DNA from 4 places in the Streptomyces sp. a15 genome. Region 1 is predicted to be linked to each of the others. Evidence: riboswitches for the same ligand, from Rfam matches in the RefSeq annotation. Region 1 holds a riboswitch; each other region holds the start of a gene.

What was found. A riboswitch is a leader RNA that binds a small molecule or an ion and turns the genes downstream of it on or off. The one in region 1 is predicted to bind cyclic di-AMP.
Region 2: linked by a shared signal. The riboswitch ahead of AC5P09_RS19110 (M23 family metallopeptidase) and the one ahead of AC5P09_RS13485 (transglycosylase family protein) in region 1 are both predicted to bind cyclic di-AMP.
Region 3: linked by a shared signal. The riboswitch ahead of AC5P09_RS02600 (C40 family peptidase) and the one ahead of AC5P09_RS13485 (transglycosylase family protein) in region 1 are both predicted to bind cyclic di-AMP.
Region 4: linked by a shared signal. The riboswitch ahead of AC5P09_RS17885 (transglycosylase SLT domain-containing protein) and the one ahead of AC5P09_RS13485 (transglycosylase family protein) in region 1 are both predicted to bind cyclic di-AMP.

What each region holds. Positions count from the first base shown of each region.
Region 1 is NZ_JBWLKM010000010.1:77,948-83,593, forward strand. It holds gene AC5P09_RS13465 (SurA N-terminal domain-containing protein) at 1-12, shown strand, start outside; gene AC5P09_RS13470 (nucleoside triphosphate pyrophosphohydrolase) at 103-1,146, shown strand; gene AC5P09_RS13475 (cytochrome P450 family protein) at 1,251-2,522, shown strand; gene AC5P09_RS13480 (LysM peptidoglycan-binding domain-containing protein) at 2,688-3,743, shown strand; cyclic di-AMP (ydaO/yuaA leader) riboswitch at 3,925-4,102, shown strand; gene AC5P09_RS13485 (transglycosylase family protein) at 4,106-4,807, shown strand; gene eno (phosphopyruvate hydratase) at 5,201-5,646, shown strand, end outside.
Region 2 is NZ_JBWLKM010000016.1:132,306-137,951, reverse strand. It holds gene AC5P09_RS19125 (bifunctional acetate--CoA ligase family protein/GNAT family N-acetyltransferase) at 1-2,210, opposite strand, end outside; gene AC5P09_RS19120 (HPr family phosphocarrier protein) at 2,389-2,670, shown strand; gene AC5P09_RS19115 (GntR family transcriptional regulator) at 2,797-3,492, opposite strand; gene AC5P09_RS19110 (M23 family metallopeptidase) at 3,727-4,494, opposite strand; cyclic di-AMP (ydaO/yuaA leader) riboswitch at 4,508-4,674, opposite strand; gene AC5P09_RS19105 (M16 family metallopeptidase) at 4,890-5,646, opposite strand, start outside.
Region 3 is NZ_JBWLKM010000001.1:561,132-566,777, reverse strand. It holds gene AC5P09_RS02610 (hypothetical protein) at 323-676, shown strand; gene AC5P09_RS02605 (hypothetical protein) at 802-1,410, shown strand; gene AC5P09_RS02600 (C40 family peptidase) at 1,445-2,617, opposite strand; cyclic di-AMP (ydaO/yuaA leader) riboswitch at 2,626-2,795, opposite strand; gene AC5P09_RS02595 (ScyD/ScyE family protein) at 3,060-4,151, shown strand; gene pcrA (DNA helicase PcrA) at 4,246-5,646, shown strand, end outside.
Region 4 is NZ_JBWLKM010000015.1:38,874-44,519, forward strand. It holds gene AC5P09_RS17870 (carbohydrate ABC transporter permease) at 1-533, shown strand, start outside; gene AC5P09_RS17875 (LacI family DNA-binding transcriptional regulator) at 587-1,615, shown strand; gene AC5P09_RS17880 (HAD family hydrolase) at 1,719-2,531, shown strand; gene AC5P09_RS17885 (transglycosylase SLT domain-containing protein) at 2,538-3,290, opposite strand; cyclic di-AMP (ydaO/yuaA leader) riboswitch at 3,296-3,464, opposite strand; gene AC5P09_RS17890 (CocE/NonD family hydrolase) at 3,741-5,646, opposite strand, start outside.

The sequences.
Region 1 (5,646 bases):
CAGACGGCCTGACCGCACCGCGGGGTTGTTCATACGATCACACCGAGCCCCCCGCCCTGTGGACAACTTGATCGCTTCGTCGGCGGCGTGCGTTAGCTTCGAATGGTGAACGCAACCAGCCCCGAAGCCGCCACCGCTCCCGAGCCCGCCACCGGCCGCATCGTCCTCCTCACCACCAGCCACCGCGTCGCCCCCGGCCTGCTGTCCTGGCCCGCCTGGCAGGCACTGCACGCCGCCGACCGGGTGCTCTGCGCGGACGGCGCGCACCCGCAGCTGCCGTATCTCCGCGAGGCGGGCATAACGGTCGACGAGGCGTCCCCGACCGCCGAGGAACTGGTCGACGCGTGCGCCGGCGGACGGACGGTCGTCGTGGTCGCCACCGGCGAGGGCGAGCCGGCCCTCACGGACGGCCTGGCACGCCTCGCGGGCTCCGGCCGCGTCCACATGCCCGACCTGGAGCTGCTCCCGGCCTCCTACGACCTGCCGGGCGCCCGCCTCCTCGACCTCGTCCAGGTCATGGACCGCATCCGCGCCGAGTGCCCGTGGTCGTCCCAGCAGACCCACAAGGGCCTGGCGAAGTACGGCATCGAGGAGGCGTACGAACTAGTCGAGGCCATCGAGGAGGGCGACCGCGACGAACTCCGCGAGGAGCTGGGTGACGTCCTGCTCCAGGTGGTCTTCCACGCCCGCATCGCCGAGGAGGACTCCGAGGCCCCCTTCTCCATCGACGACGTCGCCGGCGGCATCGTCACCAAGCTCATCCACCGCCACCCGCACGTCTTCGGGGACGAGACCGCCACAACCCCCGAAGAGGTCAAGGAGCACTGGCTGCGCACGAAGGCGATAGAGAAGCAGCGCGAGTCGGTGACGGACGGCGTCCCCCTCGGCCAGCCGGGCCTCGCCCTGGCGGCGAAGCTGGCGTCGAGAGTGCGGACGGCCGGCCTGGACGTGCCGTTGCCCACGGCCGAGGGCGTCGGCTACGACCTGCTCGCACTGGCGGTACGGGCCGAGGCGGAGGGCGTGGATCCGGAGGCGGCCCTACGAGCGGCGGCGCGGACGTACCGGGACGCGATCAGACAGACGGAGACGGAGACGCAGCCGGAGACGCAGCCGGAGACGCAAGGGGAGGGGGAGCGAGAGGAGTAGAGAGGCAGTAGAGAGAGGCGTACCGCACAGCTGTCGGCATGGGCATTTCGGGGTCACCCCGCCGCCAGGAACGTCCCCGCCAAGAAGCCAGCTACCGTCAAGGAGTGACCGACCAGCCCACCCCCACGAGCCCTGCCCCCGAACTCTTCACCTGGGAGTTCGCGACGGACCCCTACCCCGCCTACGCCTGGCTCCGGGAAAACGCCCCCGTCCACAAGACCGAACTCCCCAGCGGCGTGGAGGCATGGCTGGTCACCCGCTACACGGACGCCAAACAGGCTCTCGCCGACCAGCGGCTCTCCAAGAACCCCGCGCACCACGACGAGCCCGCGCACGCCAAGGGCAAGACCGGCATCCCCGGCGAGCGCAAGGCCGAGTTGATGACGCATCTGCTCAACATCGATCCGCCCGACCACACAAGGCTGCGCCGGCTCGTCTCCAAGGCGTTCACCCCGAGACGCGTCGCCGAATTCGCGCCCCGCGTGCAGGAGTTGACCGACCACCTCATCGACCAGTTCGCCGACAAGGGCAGCGCCGACCTCATCCACGACTTCGCCTTCCCGCTCCCCATCTACGCGATCTGCGACCTGCTCGGGGTCCCCCGTGAGGACCAGGACGACTTCCGGGACTGGGCGGGGATGATGATCCGTCATGGCGGCGGCCCGCGCGGCGGAGTGGCGCGGTCGGTGAAGAAGATGCGGGGCTATCTCGCCGAGCTCATCCACCGCAAACGCGAGGCCCTGACGGCCGAGAGCACCCCCGGCGAGGACCTCATCTCCGGTCTCATCCGGGCCTCCGACCACGGTGAGCACCTCACCGAGAACGAGGCCGCGGCCATGGCCTTCATCCTCCTGTTCGCAGGCTTCGAGACAACCGTCAATCTCATCGGCAACGGCACCTACGCCCTCCTCACCCACCCCGAACAGCGAGACCGACTCCAGAAGGCGCTCGCCGCCGGCGACACGGCGCTCCTCGCGACCGGCGTGGAGGAACTCCTCCGCTACGACGGCCCCGTCGAGCTCGCCACCTGGCGGTTCGCGACCGAGCCGGTCAGCATCGGCGGGCAGGACATCGCGACCGGCGACCCCGTCCTCGTCGTCCTGGCCGCCGCGGACCGGGACCCGGAGCGGTTCGCCGATCCGGACACGCTCGACCTGTCCCGCCGCGACAACCAGCACCTCGGATACGGCCACGGCATCCACTACTGCCTCGGCGCCCCCCTCGCCCGCCTGGAGGGCCAGACCGCGCTCGCGACGCTTCTCACCCGCCTCCCGGACCTGCAACTCGCGGTGGATTCAGCTGATGTGCGGTGGCGGGGCGGTCTCATCATGCGCGGGCTGCGGACGTTGCCCGTCGAGTTCACGCCGCGTGGCTGACTCGCTCACCTGCGTAAAGGTGACGCGCCTTCAAGTCTGTGATCTTCACGTGATCTGCGCGGCATTAACTTGTGACAAGTGATCGGCTGCCTATACGTTCACGCCAGCGCGGCGCCGAGCCTCACCCGCCACGCTGGTCACCGTTGTCTCGCGAAAGGTTTCCGCATGCTCTCCGGGAACGGCCGTCATCGTCGCCCCCGCCAGGCTCCGGCCATCCTTGTGGCGGCCGGAGTGACCGGCTCCGCCATCGCGATCCCGCTCCTCGGTGCCACCGGCGCGAGCGCGGCGACCGGCACCACGTGGGACCAGGTGGCGAACTGCGAGACGGGCGGCTCCTGGAGCGAGAACGCCGGTGACGGGTACTACGGCGGGCTCCACATCGCCCAGGACGACTGGGAGCAGTACGGCGGCCTCGACTACGCCTCGCGCGCCGACCAGGCCAGCCGCTCCCAGCAGATAGCCGTCGCGGAGAAGATCCTCGCGGACCAGGGCGTCGGCTACTGGTCCACCTGCGGCCTGCTCAACGGCCTCAGCAAGGACACCGCGGCGCCCGACGTCGACACGGGCGTGGCGGACGACGCGACGTCGGGTGCGGAGGATGAGTCGGGCTCGCCCGACTCATCCGGATCATCCGGCTTGTCGGACTCCTCCGAGTCGTCGGCGGACTCGTCCGGCGATGCGGCTTCGGACGCGCCTTCGTCGTCCGTGTCGCCCACACCGTCCGATTCTGACGCCCGGTCGGATTCTTCCGGCGAAGCCGACAACTCGGCCAAGTCCGACACCTCGTCTGATTCTGCTGCAACCCCCGGCGCCTCGCAGGGCTCCGGCGACGACTCCGACAGTGACTCCACCGGCGCGACGAATCCGGATGACTCGGACAACTTCTGGCAAGAGGGCGGCTCTTCGGCCCTCGTCGACACCGGCTCCCTCGGTGCGGGCAAGCACCGCGGCGACAGCGCCGACGAGACGGCCGCGGCCACAGGCGCGGACGCGGGTACCGCCGACGCCGACACGGGCGCCTCTGCCGGCCGTCACGCCGCCCGCGCGGACTCGTACACCGTCCGCCCCGGGGACACTCTCGCCTCCATTGCCGACTCCCTTGGCCTCCAAGGCGGGTGGCGTGAGCTCTACGCGGAGAACGAGCAGGCGATCGGCGCCGACGCGAGCGTCATCGTGCCCGGTCAGACCCTCACCGTAGGTATCGAATCGGGCGAAAACTAGCGGGAGTTCGCGTCACACTTCGCCACCGAATGTCCGATTTGGCGAAGTGTGGGATGAGTCTCAGAAGCCCTGATCGTCTTTGAAATTCCGCGGATCGCGTGTCTACCGTCAGGACCGCTCGCCAACACGAGCCCCGGCCGCCGCAACGCCGAATCCTGCCAGTGGCGCCCGGGAACAGTCGTCGCGTAATGCGCCGTAGGCAGGAGCGGGGGACCCAAGGTAGGCGCCGGGACCAGCAGTTGAGCTGGGACCGGCTTGGGGTGAAGCCGTGCCGCGCACGAAACAGCGCGAGGCACGGCCGGGCAACTCAACCGGCCCGAACCCGACAGCTCACCTCGCAGGCGTCGGTGAGGGGATCCACCATGCTGTTTTCCGCCAAGGGCAAGCACCGCCGTCCGTCCAAGGCCACCCGTGCCATCGCCATCGCCGGTGTCACCGGTGCCGCCGTCGCCGCCCCGCTGATGGCCGCCGGCAGCGCCTCCGCCGCCACCGCCTCCGAGTGGGACGCCGTGGCCCAGTGCGAGTCCGGCGGCAACTGGTCCATCAACACCGGCAACGGCTACTACGGCGGCCTGCAGTTCTCGGCCTCCACCTGGGCCGCGTACGGCGGCACGCAGTACGCCGCGCAGGCCAACCAGGCCTCCAAGGCGCAGCAGATAGCCGTCGCCGAGAAGGTCCTCGCGGGTCAGGGCAAGGGTGCTTGGCCGAACTGCGGTGTGAACCTGTCGAACTCCGCCTACAACGGCAGCGCCGACACCTCGTCGAACACGTCCAGCGGCTCCGGCAGCTCGGACAGCAGCTCCTCGGACAGCAGCCGTTCGACCGAGCAGCCGGCCTCCCGTTCCGCGGACCGCCCGGCCGCGAAGAAGACCGTCACCACCCCGACCGGCAAGAAGGTCAAGAAGGGCGACGGCGAGTACAAGGTCGTCTCCGGCGACACCCTCAGCTCCATAGCCGAGGAGCACGACGTCAAGGGCGGCTGGGACAAGCTGTTCGAGCTGAACAAGGACATCGTCACGGACGCCGACCTCATCTACCCGGGCCAGCAGCTGCACCTGAAGTAAGGGCTGCACCGGAAGTAAGGGCTACACCTGAAGTAAGGGCTGCGCCCGAAGGTAAGAGCCGCACCTGAAGTACTACGCGGCTCTCAGCTGAACCACAGCGCCCTCTTATCCGTGGACTCCATAGTGGAGGCCTCGTGAGGGCCACCCCCCGTCCCCACGGGCTCCCCGCTCCGGTGCGTCTTCCCCCGTACGCACCGGGGCGGGGCTTTTTCGTGCCGGTCCCGTGCGATTTCCCCGCGAGTTGCACGGCACTCTTTGTTCCGTTCGGAAACAATTTACTCTCGGTTCTGTCCATCCGGTGGTCGACCGGCTGGCCGATCGCCCGGAGCCGGTTAGGCTCGTCTCGCAGAACCCACCGCGGTCCTGCCGAACCGCGTCACATTGAAGAAGGAGATGCTCGTGCCGTCCATCGACGTCGTCGTAGCCCGGGAAATCCTGGACTCCCGAGGCAACCCCACGGTCGAGGTCGAGGTCGGCCTCGACGACGGCAGCACGGGTCGTGCCGCCGTCCCCTCCGGCGCCTCCACGGGCGCCTTCGAGGCCATCGAGCTCCGCGACGGTGACCCCAACCGCTACCTGGGCAAGGGCGTCGAGAAGGCCGTCCTCGCCGTGATCGAGCAGATCGGCCCGGAGCTCGTCGGCTACGACGCCACCGAGCAGCGCCTGATCGACCAGGCGATGTTCGACCTGGACGCCACCGACAACAAGGGCTCCCTCGGCGCCAACGCCATCCTCGGCGTCTCGCTCGCCGTCGCCCACGCCGCCTCCGAGGCCAGCGACCTCCCGCTCTTCCGCTACCTGGGCGGCCCGAACGCGCACCTGCTGCCCGTTCCGATGAT
Region 2 (5,646 bases), on a different contig from region 1:
TTCCCGAGCAGCTCGCAGGTCTCCTCGGTACCGAGGGTGAGCCCCTGCCCCCGCGCGAGCAGCCCTTCGATCAGCTCGGCGGCCCCCTTCTCGTCGATGTCCTCGTACTCGGGGACCTTGCCGGGCTCGGCGGCCTCGCGCCGCCACTGGGCGTACTTCACGGCTTCACCGAGGGCGCGGACGGCTCGTTCGGCGGCGGGGTAGGCGGGGATGAGGCGGGAGCAGTTCTCGGGGGCGGGCGCGTCGTCCGCCGCCTTGGCGGCCAGTCGGTCCAGCGCACGGAACGGGTGGTCGCGGCCGACCGTGCCGGGCGCCGGTGAACTCGCCTGGGGTGCGGTGCTCGCCGCGGCCGACAGCGCTTCCGCGAGCCCGCCCAGTTCCACGTGCACCACCAGGACCGGCTTCCCGGGGACTCGCTCGGCCGCCGATCGCAGCGCCTGAGCCAGGGCCGCGTCCGCGTCGTCGGCCGCCTCCTCCCCCACCGCCGGTATCGCCGTGACGACCACCGCGTCGCACGCGTCGTCCACGAGCGCCCGGGACAGCGCCCCGTGGAAGTCCTCGGGTGAGGCGCTGGTCGTCAGATCCAGCGGAGGCAGCGGCCTGAGCCCCTCGGCGAGGCAGGCGTCGTACGTCAGCAGTCCCAGTGACTCGGAGTTCCCGAGGATCGCCACCCGGGGCCCGGCCGGCAGCGGCTGGCGCGCGAGCAGCAGCCCCGCGTCGACCAGCTCGGTGATCGTGTCGACCCGGATCACCCCGGCCTGCCGCAGCAGCGCGGACACCGTGGCGTGCGGCAACCGCGTCGCCCGTACGGCGTGCCCCTGCGGCGCCGCTCCCCCGTGCCGCGCCCCCTGCACCACGACCAGCGGCTTCGCGGCCGCCGTACGCCGGGCGAGCCGGGTGAACTTGCGCGGGTTGCCGATGGATTCCAGGTACATGAGGACGACGTCGGTGTCGGGATCGTCGTACCAGTACTGAAGGACGTCGTTGCCGGAGACGTCCGCCCGGTTGCCGGACGACACGAACGTCGACACACCGGTGACCCCCGTGACCCCGCCGCCGCGCCGGTGCAGCCGGGAGAGCAGGGCGATGCCGATCGCGCCGGACTGGGCGAACAGGCCAATCCGGCCGGGCCGGGGGGTCTGCGGCGCGAGCGAGGCGTTCAGCCGGACCTGCGGGGAGGTGTTGATGATCCCGAACGCGTTCGGCCCGATGATCCGCATGCCGTACGCGCGCGCGTGCCGGACGAGTTCGCGCTGCCGCTCGCGCCCCTCGGGCCCGCTCTCGGCGTACCCGGCGGTGAGCACCACCAGCCCCTGCACGCCGTGCAGTCCGCACTCCTCGACGACGTGGGGGACGTGTTCCACGGGCACGGCGACGACCGCGAGGTCGACGGGCCCGTCGATGTCCCGCACCGACCGGTACGCGGGCACCCCGCCGAGTTCCTTCTGCTCCTCGGGGAGGGCTCTGTTCACGGCGTGCAGCCGACCGGTGAATCCGGCGCCCCTGATGTTGTCGAGCACGCTGCGGCCCACACCGCCGGGCGCCCGCCCGGCCCCGATCACGGCGACGGACCCGGGCATGAGCAGCCGCTGCACGGACCGCGCCTCGGCGCGCTGTTCGCGCGCGTACTGCACGGCGAGCGAGCGGTCCGTCGGCTCCAGGTCGAACTCCAGGCGTACAACGCCGTCCTCGAAGCTGCGCTTCTGGGTGTAGCCGGCGTCCCTGAATACCTTGATCATCTTGTTGTTGGCGGGCAGCACCTCCGCGGCGAACCGCCGGATGCCCCGCTCGCGCGCGACGGCGCCGATGTGTTCGAGGAGGGCGGAGGCGACGCCGCGTCCCTGGTGGGCGTCCTGCACGAGGAAGGCGACCTCTGCCTCGTCGGCCGGGGCCGAGGCGGGCATGCCGTCGGACCCGATGCGGTCGTAGCGTACGGTGGCGATGAACTCGCCGCCGATGGTGGCCGCGAGTCCCACCCGGTCCACAAAGTCGTGGTGCGTGAAGCGGTGGACGTCTTTGGCGGACAGACGAGGGTAGGGCGCGAAGAAGCGGTAGTACTTCGACTCGTCCGAGACCTGCTCGTAGAAGCTGACGAGGCGATCGGCGTCATCAACGGTGATGGGCCGGACGCGCGCGGTACCCCCGTCGCGCAGCACCACGTCGGCCTCCCAGTGGGCGGGATACTCGTGCCGGTCCGACGAGGTCTGCATGGGCCCCAGAGTACGGCTCGCGTACGACAACGGCGCGAGGCAGTCTGTGGAGGACGAGAAGCCGGACCGAGGCCGCGGTCCGACGACGCCGCGGGGCGGGACGAAGGACCGCTCCGGGCATGCTTCACGATATGGGAAACTGGTCTAGACAACCTGATACACCGAAGGGCAGCATCACATGGCTGAGCGCCGCGTCAACGTCGGCTGGGCCGAGGGTCTCCACGCCCGCCCCGCTTCCATCTTCGTCCGGGCCGCCACGGCCGCAGGTATCCCGGTGACGATCTCCAAGGCCGACGGCAACCCCGTCAACGCGGCCTCCATGCTGGCCGTCCTCGGTCTGGGCGCCCAGGGCGGCGAGGAGATCATCCTCGCCTCCGACGCCGAGGGCGCCGACGTGGCCCTCGACCGTCTGGCGAAGCTGGTCTCCGAGGGTCTCGAAGAACTCCCCGAGACCGTCTGAGCACACAATTCACGTTTGCCGCGAAGGGCTCGTCCGAATTATCGGGCGAGCCCTTCGTATTTCCCGATCACAGGCAGCGGAAATAATCCCCCGCGAATTATCCCCTCTTTGTATACGGTGCCCGTGTTAATGCCGCAGGCCCGTCATGTTTACGGGAGGTTGCGAGTTCCTCACACGGTCCGGCCGCTCCCCGCCGCCGGTGAATCGCAGCCGGTGCGCCGCCGTCGCGCGCTCCGTGTGCAGCGCCGTGAGCGCCCGCGCGCGTTCGCTGTCGCCGCGCGCCACCGCGTCCACGATCGCGCCGTGCTCCGCCCACGACTCCACCGGGTTGGCCGGCGCCTCCACCGTGTACATCCAGGCGATCTTGTGGCGCAGCTGGGTCAGCATCGAGGTCATCGCGGCACTGCCGGAGGCCTGCGCGAGCGTCTCGTGGAACCAGCCCCCCAGGGAGCGCAGGTCTTCGCTGTTGCCCCGCCTGGCCCGCTCCTGGCCCAGCCGGACCAGGCCGCGCAGCACCTTGAGATGGGCCTCGGTGCGCCGCTGGGCGGCCCGGGAGGCGCCGAGCGGCTCCAGGAGCATGCGCATCTCCAGCAGGTCGGCACCCTCCTGCTCGGTGGGTTCCGCGACGCACGCGCCCGCGTGCCGCCGGGTCACCACGAAGCCCTCCGCCTCCAGCGTGCGCAGGGCCTCGCGGACGGGGACACGCGAGACGCCGTAGCGGCGCGCGAGCAGTTCCTCGGTGAGCCGGCTGCCGCGCTCGTAGACACCCGCGACGATGTCGTCCCGGATCGCCGTGCATACCGAGTGCGCCGGAATACGCATGACCGACCTCCGCTTTAATCCCCGTGAAACGTCGACGATTGACGTGTGTTCAGTGACTCTATTGCAATCAGCGGGAATTTCCGATGGCGGACTGGAATCCATGGATATTTTTTGGACAGACGGCCGTCTGAAACGCCGAAAGCCCCGGCTCGGGGAGCCGGGGCTTCGGGACGGGAGCCGTCTGTCGTCAGACGTTGCCGGAACGCGCGCGTGGGACGTTCGCGGGCGCGAGTGTCAGACGTTCACGCCGTGCGAGCGGAGGTAGGCGACGGGGTTGATGTCCGAGCCGTACTCCGCGGTCGTGCGGGCCTCGAAGTGCAGGTGTGCCCCGGTGACGTTGCCGGTGGCGCCGGAGAGGCCTATCTGCTGCCCCGGGGTGACCGTCTGGCCGACGGAGACACCGATGGACGACAGGTGGCCGTACTGGGTGTACGTGCCGTCGTTCATCTTGATCACGATGTTGTTGCCGTACGACCCGCCCCAGCCGGCCTCGACGACCGTGCCGGAGCCGACCGCCTGGACGGAGGTGCCGCTCGCGGCGTGGAAGTCGACGCCGGTGTGGCTGCCGGAGGACCAGACGGCGCCGCCGGTCTTGTAGCCGGTCGAGATGTACGAGCCGGAGATGGGGGCGACGTACGAGTTGAGGCGCTTGCGCTCGGCCTCGCGGGCGGCGCGCTCCTTGATCTCGCGCGCCTCCTTGGCCTCGGCGGCCGCCTTCTTGCGCGCGGCCTCCTCGGCGGCCTTCCTCTGGGCCTCGGCCTCCTCGGCGGCCTGCTTCTGGGCGGCGGCCTGGGCGTCGATCTGGTCGGCGATCGAGTCGCCGGTGGAGATGACGGGGATGAAACCGGTCTGCTCGACGGCGGATTCGGCGGCGAGCGCCGGGGCGGCCAGGGTGCCGACGACACCGGTGGTGGTGAGGGCCGCGACACCCGCCGCACGGGCGGTGGTGCGCTTCATCCGGCTGGGACGACGATGCTTCCCGGTGGCGCAGGTGAACGCCATGTAGTGGCTGATCCTTTCCTTCCTTCTCGCCTACCGGGTTAGCTGACGGGTTCGGAGCAGGAAGGTCTCCTACGGGCCCCCTCGCGATGCGCGCGGGCGTCCGATTCACCCCAGGGACTTGTGGTGTGGGTCCCCGGCTCCCCTGGCTCGCGCCATGTGGGGACTCGGCGATGGCTGCCCGGTGCCGCGGGTGCGGCGCGGTGCCTGACGGACAGCCCGCATGACGCTAAACGCGCCAAGTTTCAAACCCCAAACGAATGACGGCTTTTGTAGCGCATGCCACAGGGCAGACAGGCAACCTCTCCCTCAATTCGGACATAGGGGGGCCCTGGTGACTCTTGGGTCACCAGGGCCCCTGGACGCGCGTTGGCCCGCTTCGCCACGCGCGCGTGCGCCTACTCCGCCGAAACGACGGTGACTTCGCCGATCCCGAGAGCCTCCACGGGCTCCTTGATCTGCGCCGCGTCCCCGACGAGGACGGTCACCAGACGGTCGACCGGGAAGGCGCTCACGACCGCCGCGGTGGCCTCGACGGTGCCCGTCGCCGCGAGCTGCTGGTAGAGCCTCGCCTGGAAGTCGTCCTGCAGGTGCTGCTCGACCTGGTCGGCCAGCGTGCTCGCCACGGCCGCCGCCGTCTCGTACTTCAGCGGCGCCACTCCGACGAGGTTCTGCACGGCGACGTCACGCTCGGCGTCGGTGAGCCCTCCGGCGGCGAGGGTGCGCAGCACCGTCCACAGGTCGTCAAGGGCGGGGCCGGTGTTCGGGGTGTCGACGGAGCCGCTGATCGCCAGCATCGCGGCACCTGTAGCCCCTCCGGGGGAAGAAGGGGCAGCGGAGCGCATGACCTGACCGAACGCCCGCACACCGTAGGTGTAGCCCTTTTCCTCGCGCAGGACGCGGTCCAGGCGGGAGGTGAGGGTGCCGCCCAGGCAGTAGGTGCCGAGTACCTGGGCGGGCCACACGCGGTCGTGCCGGTCGGGACCGATACGGCCGATCAGCAGCTGCGTCTGGACGGCGCCGGGGCGGTCCACGATGACGACCCGGCCGGTGTCGTCGGCGGTCACCGGCGGCACGGGACGGGGCTCGGCCGAGGAGCCGGTCCAGGAGCCGAGGGTGTCACCGAGCAGCGCGTCGAGGTCGATGCCGGTGAGG
Region 3 (5,646 bases), on a different contig from region 1:
AGGACGCTAAACCTGACCGTGACGGCGGGGTAACGCGATGTGCGGAAGTTCTCCGAGCTGACCACCGGGTGACCGTATGTGACCGTGATCCGCGGTCGGCCCCGTCGACTTCACGCAGAGCGATGACCGATGTGCCGAATCCGGACCAGCGAGGGCGGTCGGGTGCTATGGGCCGCATATATGCAAGATCTGCCGCGGCGAGGCGAGGTGAGGCGAGGCGAGGTGGGTGAGGCGAGGCAGGGGTCGGGGTCGGGGTCGGGAGAGGCGGTTGGGACGGGGCGGTGTCGGAGGGCGCCCGGGGGTCTGATTAGGCTCCGGCCTCATGGACGTACTCATCCATCTCTTCGTCGGCCTGCACATCATCGGCATCGCCTCGCTGCTCGGCGGCTTCCTCACCCAGATGAAGGCGATGGGCCAGGGCACCGCCCGCTTCGTCCCGGCGATGCTGCACGGCGCGCTGACGATGCTGGTCACGGGCGTCATCCTGGTCGGCCTCAACCAGGCCGACGACCAGTCCGTCAACAACATCAAGATCGGCGTGAAGCTGGCCCTGCTGATCGTGATCCTGGGGCTCGTCTACGTCCAGCGGGACGAGGAGACGGTGGACAAGCGGCTGTTCGGGCTGGTCGGCGCGCTGACCACGGCGAACATCTTCATCGCGGTGCTGTGGACCTGAGGGACCCGTCGCCGGCCCGGGCCGAGGTCACCGCGCCCACGGCGACGGTCTGAGTAGTTCCGCTCATGACAACCCGCGCTCCGAGCGGGGAAACTCTGCCCATGCCCTTCAGGCGATCAGCAGCCATGGCCGCAGCCGCTTCCCTCACGGCGATCACCATGACCGCGTGCGGCAGCCAAAAGGGCGGGGCAGCCGATGAGGCCGGCTCCGCGCAGTCGGGCAGCCCGACGCCTTCCTACCCGCCCCCGCCGAAGTGCGCGCAGCCGACCGAGACACCCACGGCGCTGCCTTCCTCACCCGTTCCGAGCACGTCGAGCACGTCGAGCACGTCGAGCCCGGACGGAGGCCGACCGGACGGGCCCGTCGACGCGCCCCCCAACTACGCCGACAACCACGCCTACCGCATGCGGGCGTCCCTGAGCGCGGAGCAGCAGGCCAGTGGGCAGGCGTCGGCCGAGCTCATCCTCACGGAGCTGGCGAAGGTCCGGGAGGAAGGCGGCTCCGGGGAGTTCGGCCGCTTCAGTGACCAGCGCGTGGCGGCGGCACTGCGGCGTGTCGGCTGCGGCGAGGAGCATGGCGTCTTCGTCGGGAACGGGTACTACGCCGTCTACACGGGCGTCGTGTGCGTGTCCGGGCGGGTGACGAAGGACGAGCTGACCAGCGAGGTGCACGGCGTCTACGCCGAGCCCCAGCCGGGAGCGGGGCCCTGTGTCGAGAACCAGGGAGGTCACTGACCAGGGCCCGCGCCCGCGTCCGGGCGGCGTCCTGTCAGGCCGGCCGCACCACGCTGTGGATCGACGACTCGCCGTCGTAGAAAATGGACTCCTCGCGGACGTACGCGCCCGGCTTCGGGGCGTGGATCATCATGCCGTTGCCGATGTAGAGGCCGACGTGGCTGATGTCGTCGTAGAAGAAGACCAGGTCACCGGGCTGGGCGGCGGAGACGGAGACCGTGGTGCCGGCCTTGACCTGGTCGTAGGTGACGCGCGGGATGTCGACGCCGGCGGCCTTCCAGGCGGCCTGGGTGAGGCCGGAGCAGTCGTAGGACTCGGGGCCGGTGGCGCCCCAGACGTACGGCTTGCCGATCTGGGCGCGGACGAAGGCGAGCGCCTTCTCGGCCTTGGTGGCGTACGAGGCGTCCGTGGCGGTGGACGAGTCGGTGGAGGAGGAAGAGCTCGACGAGCCGCTGCTCGCCTCCTGTTGAGCCGCCGCCTCCTCCCGGGCCTTCTGCTCCGCCGCCTGCTGCCGCGCCAGCTCGGCCGCCTTGGCCGCGGCCTCCTGCTGCTTCTTCCGCTCGATCGCCGCGAGCCGGGCCTTCTCCTCGGCGGTCAGCTGCGACAGCAGCGCGCGGGCGTCGGCGAGCTTAGTCTGCACCGTGGCCTTGGCGGTCTTGAGCTCGCCCTGTGACTTGGTGAGCGTCTGAAGGCTCTCGGTGGCCTCCTGGCGCTTCTTCATCGTCGCGGACTGCTCGGTGACGTAGTCGTCGACCGCGCCCTTCTGGCGGTTGGTCAGCCGGCCCATCAGCTGGGTCTGGTCGAAGTAGTCCTGCGGGGAGTCCGCGAGCAGGAAGGTCGCCGTGTCGGGGGCGGAGGCGCCGGTCCGGTACTGGGCGGCGGCGAAGGAACCGAGTTCCTCCCGCGCCTCGTTGAGGCTCTGGGTGCGCTGGGCGACGTCGTCGAGGAGGGTGTCCACGCGCTTGCGCTGCTTCGCGGTCTTCTCCTGGGCCGCGTTGTACTTGTCGGTCGCCGACTCCGCCTGCCGGTACAGGTCGTCGACCTTCTTCTCGACCTCTTCGAGGCTCGGTTTGTCGTCGGCCGACGGGGCGGCGTTGGCCGTCTGGGACAGCAGTGCCACGGAGGTGAGGGCGGCCGTGGCGAGGGCGGGGGTCCATATGCCTGCTACGCGCGTGCCCGAAGGGCGCGACTTGCGGTGCGACGCCAAGGGAGGCGACTCCTTCCACGTTCCGCCTACCGAGTTAGCTGTCGGGTTCGGGCGGGTGGTTAGGAAGGTTTGCCCTACGGCCTTTCCCTGGAAGGGAGTTCGGGCCGATTCACCCCAAGGTCGGTGGGTCCCCGGCTCCGGGCGCGCGGCGGCGCGTCGGACTCGGCGGAGGCCGTGCGGCCCGGCGACGTTCGCCGGTGGGTGTCGTACGGCCTGTCTGGCACGGTAGCCAACTGGTGTGGCCCCTGTGAAGGTTGATGTTCGATATGCCCGATACATTTTCGTGACCTTGGGTCAGGGCATGGCTCGCCGTGGTCGATCCGGAGGGATCTGCCACGACTTGTGCGTATTTTCTCCGGAGTGATGACGTCCGCCCGCTTCGGGGCGCTAGCTTCCACCCAGCCGCGGTCCGGTGCCGTGGCTGGGGAAGAGGGGCACGGCCATGACGAAACGCAGGACACTCGTCGCCACGGGACTCGCGACAGGAGTCGCACTCGCCGCCACCGCGGGCGTCGCGCCCGCCAGTGCGGGCCAGGGAGGCCAGGCGGGCGGCAAACCGGTCGTCCGGGTGATCGCGACCGGCCTCGACAACCCGCGCCAGCTCTCCTACGACCACGGCCGGCTGTACGTCGCCGAGGCCGGCCGGGGCGGCAAGAAGTGCATCGGGGAGGGACCCGAGGGCGAGACGTGCGTCGGCCTCACCTCCGCGCTCACCAAGGTCTACTGGGACGGGGGCGCGTGGAAGCACCACAGGGTGGTGAAGGGGCTGCCCTCGGGCGCCGCCCCGGACGGCGGCTTCGCGACCGGCCTCGACGGTGTCTCCGCCCTGCACGGCAAGGTCTGGGGCGTCGAGACGTACGCCCCGCCGGAGGCCGGAGTCCCGACGGCCCCGCCCTGGAACACCCTCGGCAAGCTGCTGCACCTCGAGCACGGCAAGGCGAGGATCGCCGCGGACATCTCGGCCGTCGAGTTCCGGCACAACCCGCACAAGGCGTCGCTGGAGTCCAACCCGTACGCCGTCCTCGCCCTCCCCGACGGCCGCAAGATCGTCGCGGACGCGGCCGGAAACGACCTGGTCGTCGTCTCGCCCGGCGGCAGGGTCCGCCCCTTCACGGTCTTCCCGGACCACGACGGCAACGAGTCCGTCCCCACCTCCCTCGCCCTCGGCCCCGACGGCACGCTCTACGTCGGCGAGCTGAACGGCGAGGCCGCCAAGCCCACCGCGCGGGTGTGGAAGGTCGACCCCCGGACCGGCAGGATCCTCGGTTGGAAGTCCGGCTTCGGCTCCATCGGCGGCCTGGCCTTCAACGACAAGGGCGACCTGTACGTCAGCCAGCTCTTCGCCGGCCGGGTGACGAAGGTCTCGCACGGCAAACGTACGAGCGTGAAGGTGCCGTTCCCGGCGGGCGTGGCCGTCGACCCGTACGACGGCAAGGTCTATGTCTCGGCCTGGTCGATCGCGGACCGCGACGGCACGATGCTGGAGGGCAGGAAGACACCGGGCGGCCAGCTCTGGAAGATCCTCGGCTTCTGAGCCCTTCCGGAGTCCTTCCGAGAACCCTTCGTACGGGGCGAAGTTCTTGGGGTGGCGGCGGGCTGTCAGTGGGGCGTCCTAGACTCGGAGAGCGATGAGCAGCCTCTTTGATGACAGCTTCCTGGCGAACCTCCAGGGCCCCCGGGCCCACGAGGAAGAACCCCCGCCGCCCGACGACGATCACGCACCGGAGCCCGTTCCGGACGATCTGTTCGGCGGGAAGTTCGACGTGCCGCCGGACCGGGACGCGTACTACCGCGACGGCGCCCCGCGCCCGGCGGTGGACCCGGCCGCGCTCCTGGACGGGCTGAACGAGAACCAGCGCGCCGCGGTCGTGCACCACGGCACCCCGCTGCTCATCGTGGCCGGCGCCGGCTCCGGCAAGACCCGCGTGCTCACCCACCGCATCGCCCACCTGCTCGGCGAGCGGAACGTGCATCCGGGCCAGATCCTCGCGATCACCTTCACCAACAAGGCCGCGGGCGAGATGAAGGAGCGCGTCGAGCACCTCGTCGGACCGCGCGCGAACGCGATGTGGGTGATGACCTTCCACAGCGCGTGCGTGCGCATCCTGCGGCGCGAGAGCAAGAAGCTCGGCTTCACCTCGTCCTTCTCGATCTACGACGCCGCCGACTCCAAGCGCCTGATGGCCCTGGTCTGCCGCGACCTGGACCTCGACCCCAAGCGCTTCCCGCCGAAGTCCTTCAGCGCGAAGATCAGCAACCTGAAGAACGAGCTGATCGACGAGGAGGACTTCGCCGCCCAGGCCACCGACGGCTTCGAGAAGACCCTCGCCCAGGCCTACGCCATGTACCAGTCACGACTGCGCGAGGCGAACGCCCTCGACTTCGACGACCTGATCATGACGACGGTCAACCTGCTGCGCGCCTTCCCGGACGTGGCCGAGCACTACCGCCGCCGCTTCCGGCACGTCCTCGTCGACGAGTACCAGGACACCAACCACGCCCAGTACGCACTGGTCCGGGAACTCGTCGGCACCTCCGAGCACCCGGTGGACGTCCCGCCCAGCGAGGACGACCTCCAGCCCGCCGAACTGTGCGTGGTGGGCGACGCCGACCAGTCGATCTACGCCTTCCGCGGCGCGACCATCCGCAACATCCTCCAGTTCGAGGAGGACTACCCGGACGCGACGACGATCCTCCTGGAGCAGAACTACCGCTCCACCCAGACGATCCTCACCGTCGCCAACGCCGTCATCGAGCGCAACGAGTCCCGCCGCCCCAAGAACCTGTGGACCAACGCGGGCGCGGGCGCGCGCATCACCGGCTATGTCGCCGACACCGAGCACGACGAGGCACAGTTCGTCGCCGACGAGATAGACCGCCTCACGGACGCGGGCGACGCGAAAGCGGGAGACGTCGCCGTCTTCTACCGCACGAACGCCCAGTCCCGTGTCTTCGAAGAGATCTTCATCCGTGTCGGCCTGCCCTACAAGGTCGTCGGCGGCGTCCGCTTCTACGAGCGCAAGGAGGTC
Region 4 (5,646 bases), on a different contig from region 1:
GGCGGGAGTTCATCTTCAAGCTGATCCTGGCCGGCGTCCTGGTGCCCAGCATCGTGCTGACCGTCCCGCAGTACCTGCTGCTGTCGAAGATGGGCATGGCCGACTCGTACTGGTCGATGCTGCTCCCGTCCATCCTCTCCCCGTACGGCGTCTACCTGGTCCGCATCTACGCGGCCGCCGCGGTGCCCGCCGAACTCCTCGAGGCCGCCCGCATGGACGGCGCGAGCGAGTGGCGGATCTTCTCGCGGATCGCCGTACCGATGATGATGCCGGGCCTGATCACGGTGTTCCTCTTCCAGTTCGTCGCCATCTGGAACAACTTCCTGCTGCCGTACGTGATGCTGGCCGACGACACCAAGTTCCCGCTCACCCTCGGGCTCTACACGCTGCTCGCGCAGGGCGCCTCGCAGCCCGCTCTCTACACCCTGGTCATCACCGGATGTCTGCTGGCGATCATTCCGCTGATCGCGCTCTTCCTGGTGATCCAGCGGTTCTGGTCCCTGGACCTGCTGAGCGGCTCGGTCAAGGCCTGAGGCATCCGCCGACCCGGCCGCCCCCGCCGACCCCACCGTCACGAACGAGGAACATGACCACCAGCGCCAACGGACGCCGCCGACCGCCCACCATCCACGACGTGGCGCGGGAGGCCGGCGTGTCACGGGGCACCGTCTCCCGCTTCCTGAACGGCGGCCACTACGTCTCCCCGGCCGCCCGCCGGGCCGTGGAGGCCGCCATCAGGAAGACCGGGTACGTGGTCAACCGGCATGCTCGCAGCCTGAGCACCGGACGCTCGGACTCGGTGGCCTTCCTGCTGACCGAGCCGCAGGAGAAGTTCTTCGAGGACCCCAACTTCAACGTGCTGCTGCGGGGTTGCACCGAGCGCCTCGCCCAGCACGACATCCCGCTGCTGCTCATGCTGGCGGCGAGCGACGACGACCGGCGCCGGCTGACCCGGTACATCACCTCGGGCCACGTCGACGGCGTGCTGCTGGTCTCCAGCCACAGCGGAGACCCGGTCGCCGCCGAACTGCGCGACGCCGGCATCCCGTTGGTGGCCTGCGGCAAGCCGCTCGGGCTGGGCTCCAAGGTCAGCTACGTGGCGGCCGCCGACCGCGACGGCGCCCAGGAGATGGTCCGCCACCTCCTCGCCGGCGGCCGCCGCCGCATCGGCATGATCACCGGCCCGCTGGACACCCCGGGCGGCACCGACCGCCTGGCCGGCTACCGCGACGTGCTCGCCGAGGCGGGACTGCCCTACGACCCGGCGCTGGTGGTGGAGGGCGACTACCGCCGCACCGGCGGCGAACAGGCGGCCCGTCGGCTGCTGGCGCAGGCCCCCGACATCGACGCGGTGTTCGTCGCCTCCGACCTCATGGCCGCCGGAGTCGTCAACGCCCTGGACCAGTCCGGCCGTTCGGTCCCCGATGACATCGCTGTCGGCGGCTTCGACGACTCGGCCGCGGCCACCGCCGTCACCCCGGCCCTCACCACCATGCGCCAGCCCTACGACCGCATCAGCGCCGAGATGGTCCGCATGCTGCTCGCGCAGATCGCGGGGGAGGACACGGCGGGAGTGATCCTCCCCACGGAACTGGTGGTACGGGACTCCGCGTGACCGCGCCAACTGCCCTAACCGGAGCATGCGTCAACGCATGTGAAGGCTGTAGCCGTCCGGTTCGCGTCGAGTCGATGCGGCGTTCCATCCGTATTCTCTGATCATGGCCGCACCCACCGCATATTCACTCATCGCCACCGACCTGGACGGAACGCTGCTCCGAGGCGACGACACGCTGTCCGACCGGTCGCTCGCCGCGCTCGCGCGGGTGGCGGCGGCCGGGGCCCGGCATCTGGTGGTGACCGGCCGCCCGGCGCCCAGAGTGCGGCCGCTCCTCGACGACCTGGGCAGCAAGGGGCTCGCGGTGTGCGGGCAGGGCGCGCAGGTGTACGACGCCGGCGCGGACCGTCTGCTGTGGTCGGTCACCCTGGACCGGGAGCTGGCCGAGACCGCGCTCGGCAAGATCGAGGCCGAGATCGGCCAGGTGTACGCGGCCGTCGACCAGGACGGCGTCGACGGGCTGACCCTCATCGAGCCCGGCTATCTGATGCCGCACCCGACTCTGCCCGCCGTCCGGGTCGGGCGGCGCGACGACCTGTGGAGCGAGCCCGTCAGCAAGGTGCTGCTGCGCCATCCCGACCTGTCCGACGACGAGTTGGCGGCGACGGCGCGTTCCGTGGTGGGTTCCCTCGCCACGGTCACCATGTCGGGACCCGGGACCGTCGAACTCCAGCCATGCGGCATCACCAAGGCGACGGGCCTCGCCCTGGCCGCCGACCATCTCGGGCTCGGCCCCGAAGAGACCATCGCCTTCGGGGACATGCCCAACGACATCCCCATGTTCGACTGGGCCGGCCACGGCGTCGCCATGGCCAACGCCCACCCCGAACTCAAGTGCGTGGCCGACGAGATCACCTTGTCCAACGAGGACGACGGCATCGCCGTCGTCCTCGAAAGACTGTTTCCGCAGCGGTAGTCAGGCTCAGTACGCCCCGAAGACGTTGTCGATCGAGCCGTACCGCGCGGCCGCGTAGTTGCAGGCGGCGGTGATGTTCGCGACCGGGTCGTACGGGTCCCACGACGTGCCGTCCACGTGGTACGCCTGGAAGGTCGGGTCGATGGTCTGGAGCAGGCCCTTGGAGGGGGTGCCCGCGGCGGCGTTGGAGTCCCAGTTGTTGATGGCCCGGGGGTTGCCGGAGGACTCGCGGATGATGTTGCGGTAGATGCCGTCGTACGAGCCGGGGATGCCCTTCTGCGCCATGATGTCCATCGCCTCGCGGATCCAGCCGTCGAGGTTGTCCGCGTACGTCTTGGCGGAGGCCTGGGTGGCCTTGGCGACGGACTGGGCGGACTTCTTGGCGGACGTCGAGGCCTTGTCGGCCGTCGTGCCGGCCTTCTTCGCCGTCTTGACCGTCAGCTTCACATCCGGGTGGATCAGCCGGGGGTTGTCGCCGATGACCTTGCGGTTGTCCTTGTAGAGCTGGCGCCAGCCGCCGGGAGTGTCGTACTTGTCCGCGATGCCGTAGAGCGAGTCGCCCTTGGCCGTGGTGTACGTGACGGACTTGACCTGTGCTGCGGCCGGCGCGGCGGCGGGGGCCTTGGCCGGCTGTGCGGCGCTCGCGGTGGTCGCGCCCAGGAGCGGGAGGGCGAGGGCGGCGACGCCTGTTCCGGCGGTGACGACGCCTCGGGTGAGCGGGTTGGTGCGGGTACGACGGTGCTTGCCTCGTGCGGGCATGGCGCTGTTCCTCTCCGGCGCCTACGAGGTGAGCTGTCGGGTTCGGGCGGGAGCTGCCCGGCCGTACCGCCGTGAGGCGGCGCGACTTAACCCCTAGCCGTACCGGCGTGATGTCCGGTCCGGCGCTTACCTGGGTCCCCCGCTCCTGCCGTGCGGTGTTGGTCGATGAGTGTTCTGTAGGGCGGCGGCAGGATTAGGCGTCCGCCCGACAGGCCCGGAACGTATGCGAGAGCACATGGCCGAAACAAGTGGCTGATTCACACTTCGACCCTGTGACCTTGATCTGAGGCATTTGGGGTGCTTGATCCTTTGCGGTTGCCAAGGCTCAACTGGCGCGAAAGGCAAGGCGAAACGCGGACGTGCGGAGGCGCGGCCCCAAGTGGCCGCAAGTGACCCAACTCACGGGCAAGTACAAGGGTGGCCAAAACGGGCAATGGGCCCAACTCGTAGTCAACCGGCCGTCCGTGGAATCCGCTTCTCCCACGTCCGGTGGAAGACGACCTCGTCGCCGTCCGTGCAGATCACCTCGTTTGAGGTGGAAAAGTCCGTTCCGTCACAGCTGATCTCCGACCGTGTGCGGACCGTTGCCCGCCAGGCGAGCTCCGGCCGGTGCAGCGCGACCGTCCAGTCCGAGCGGGCCCGGGCCGACAGGGGGTCCGACTCGTTGATCGTGTACGTCTCCAGCGCGTCCTCGGTGAACTCCAGACCGTCGGGATACACGCGGGTGCCGCCGATGGGGGTCCCCCCGCTCGAGCGAAGTCGAGAGTGGGGGAGCGGATCGACCTCCAGCCGCCACTCGCCCTTGGCCACATCGCGGACGACCAGCCGCTCGGGGCGCGGTTCGTCGAGCGTGACGGGGACGTTGACGCCGAGCGGCTCGGACTGCTCCGGTTCCTCGAAGGCGATGCCGGAGGCGGACTCCCTTGTGCGCACCGGGAGTTCGAGGAAGCTGCCCACCGGGTCCAGGGTGAAGCCGGCCGCCGAGTCGGGCTGCGGCCAGATCCACGGCCAGTACGCGGAGGAGACGGCCAGCCGGACGAGGTGACCGGCCGGGAAGGCGTGCCCGATGCCGTTCAGCTCGAACTCCACGTCCTGAGTGACGCCCGGCTCCCACGGCACCGCCCGGTCCCGCCCCTGCCGCGCCGACAGGTTCAGTACACCCCGGGTGACCAGCGTCGAGGCGCCGTCCGGGGCGACGTCGCACACCCGGGCGATCACCTGGCCGCGCGGCACCTCGGAGGTCAGCCTGAGCCGCACCCTCGGCCGCCCCAACACCCAGGTCTCCTCGTCGGCTTCGAACTCGAAGCACACCGACCTCGCGTCCTCCTCCCGCTGGTCGGGCGGCAGGTCGGCGTCGTTCCCCAGGGGGAGGAAGCGGCCGGCGTCGACACCCGTGTGCTGCGGGGAGCGGACCAGGAGAGGGGCGCCCTCGAGGGCGTGCGAGACCATCGAGACGTTGGGGGAGGGCCAGGCGGGCTCGCCGACCCAGCGGCCGGGCAGGGTGTCGTAGACCGTGGCCGGGGGGTGGGAGTCGCTGACGTAGGCGCGGAGCAGCGGCTCGCGCATCGCGCCCGATTCGACCCCTTTCAGCCAGTGGTCCCACCAGCGCAGGGTCTCCTGGAGGAAGCCGATCGCCGGGCCGGGCGGCAGACCGCGGTCGGGGTACTGGTGGGACCAGGGGCCGATCAGGCCGCGGACGCGGTCGGCGGGCAGGTGCTCGACGAGGCGGAGGACGGTGTCGCGGTACGGGTCGTGCCAGCCGCCGACCGCGAGGACGGCGGCGTCGATCGCGCCGTAGTCCTCGCGGACGCTGCCGTGCTGCCAGTAGCGGTCGCGGGTCTGGTGGTCGAGCCAGGTGTGGATGAGGGGGGCGACCTCCTCCAGGCGCTTGAGCCACATGTCCCGCCAGGCCTCGCCGACGTACCGCGGATCCGGCGGGCGGGAGGCGAGGGCCAGCAGGGCGGCCGCCCAGGCGTGCATGTCCACCGCGAGGACGGAACCTCCCAGGTAGTGCACGTCGTTGTCATAGCGGTCGTCGGTGGAGCAGACGGTGACGACCGCCTTGAGCGGCTCGGGTGCGAGGGCCGCGATCCGGAGGGAGTCGAAGCCGCCCCAGGAGATGCCGAACATGCCGACCTTGCCGTCGCACCAGGGCTGGGCCGCGAGCCATCGGACGACCGCGACGCCGTCCGCCAGCTCGGTGGCCGAGTACGCGTCGTCCGGCATGCCCTGACTGTTGCCGTGTCCGCGTACGTCCACTCGTACGGAGGCGTACCCGTGGCCCGCGTACCAGGGATGGCGTTGCCAGTCGCGGGGCGCGGTCCAGTCGGTCAGGCGGTACGGCAGGTATTCGAGG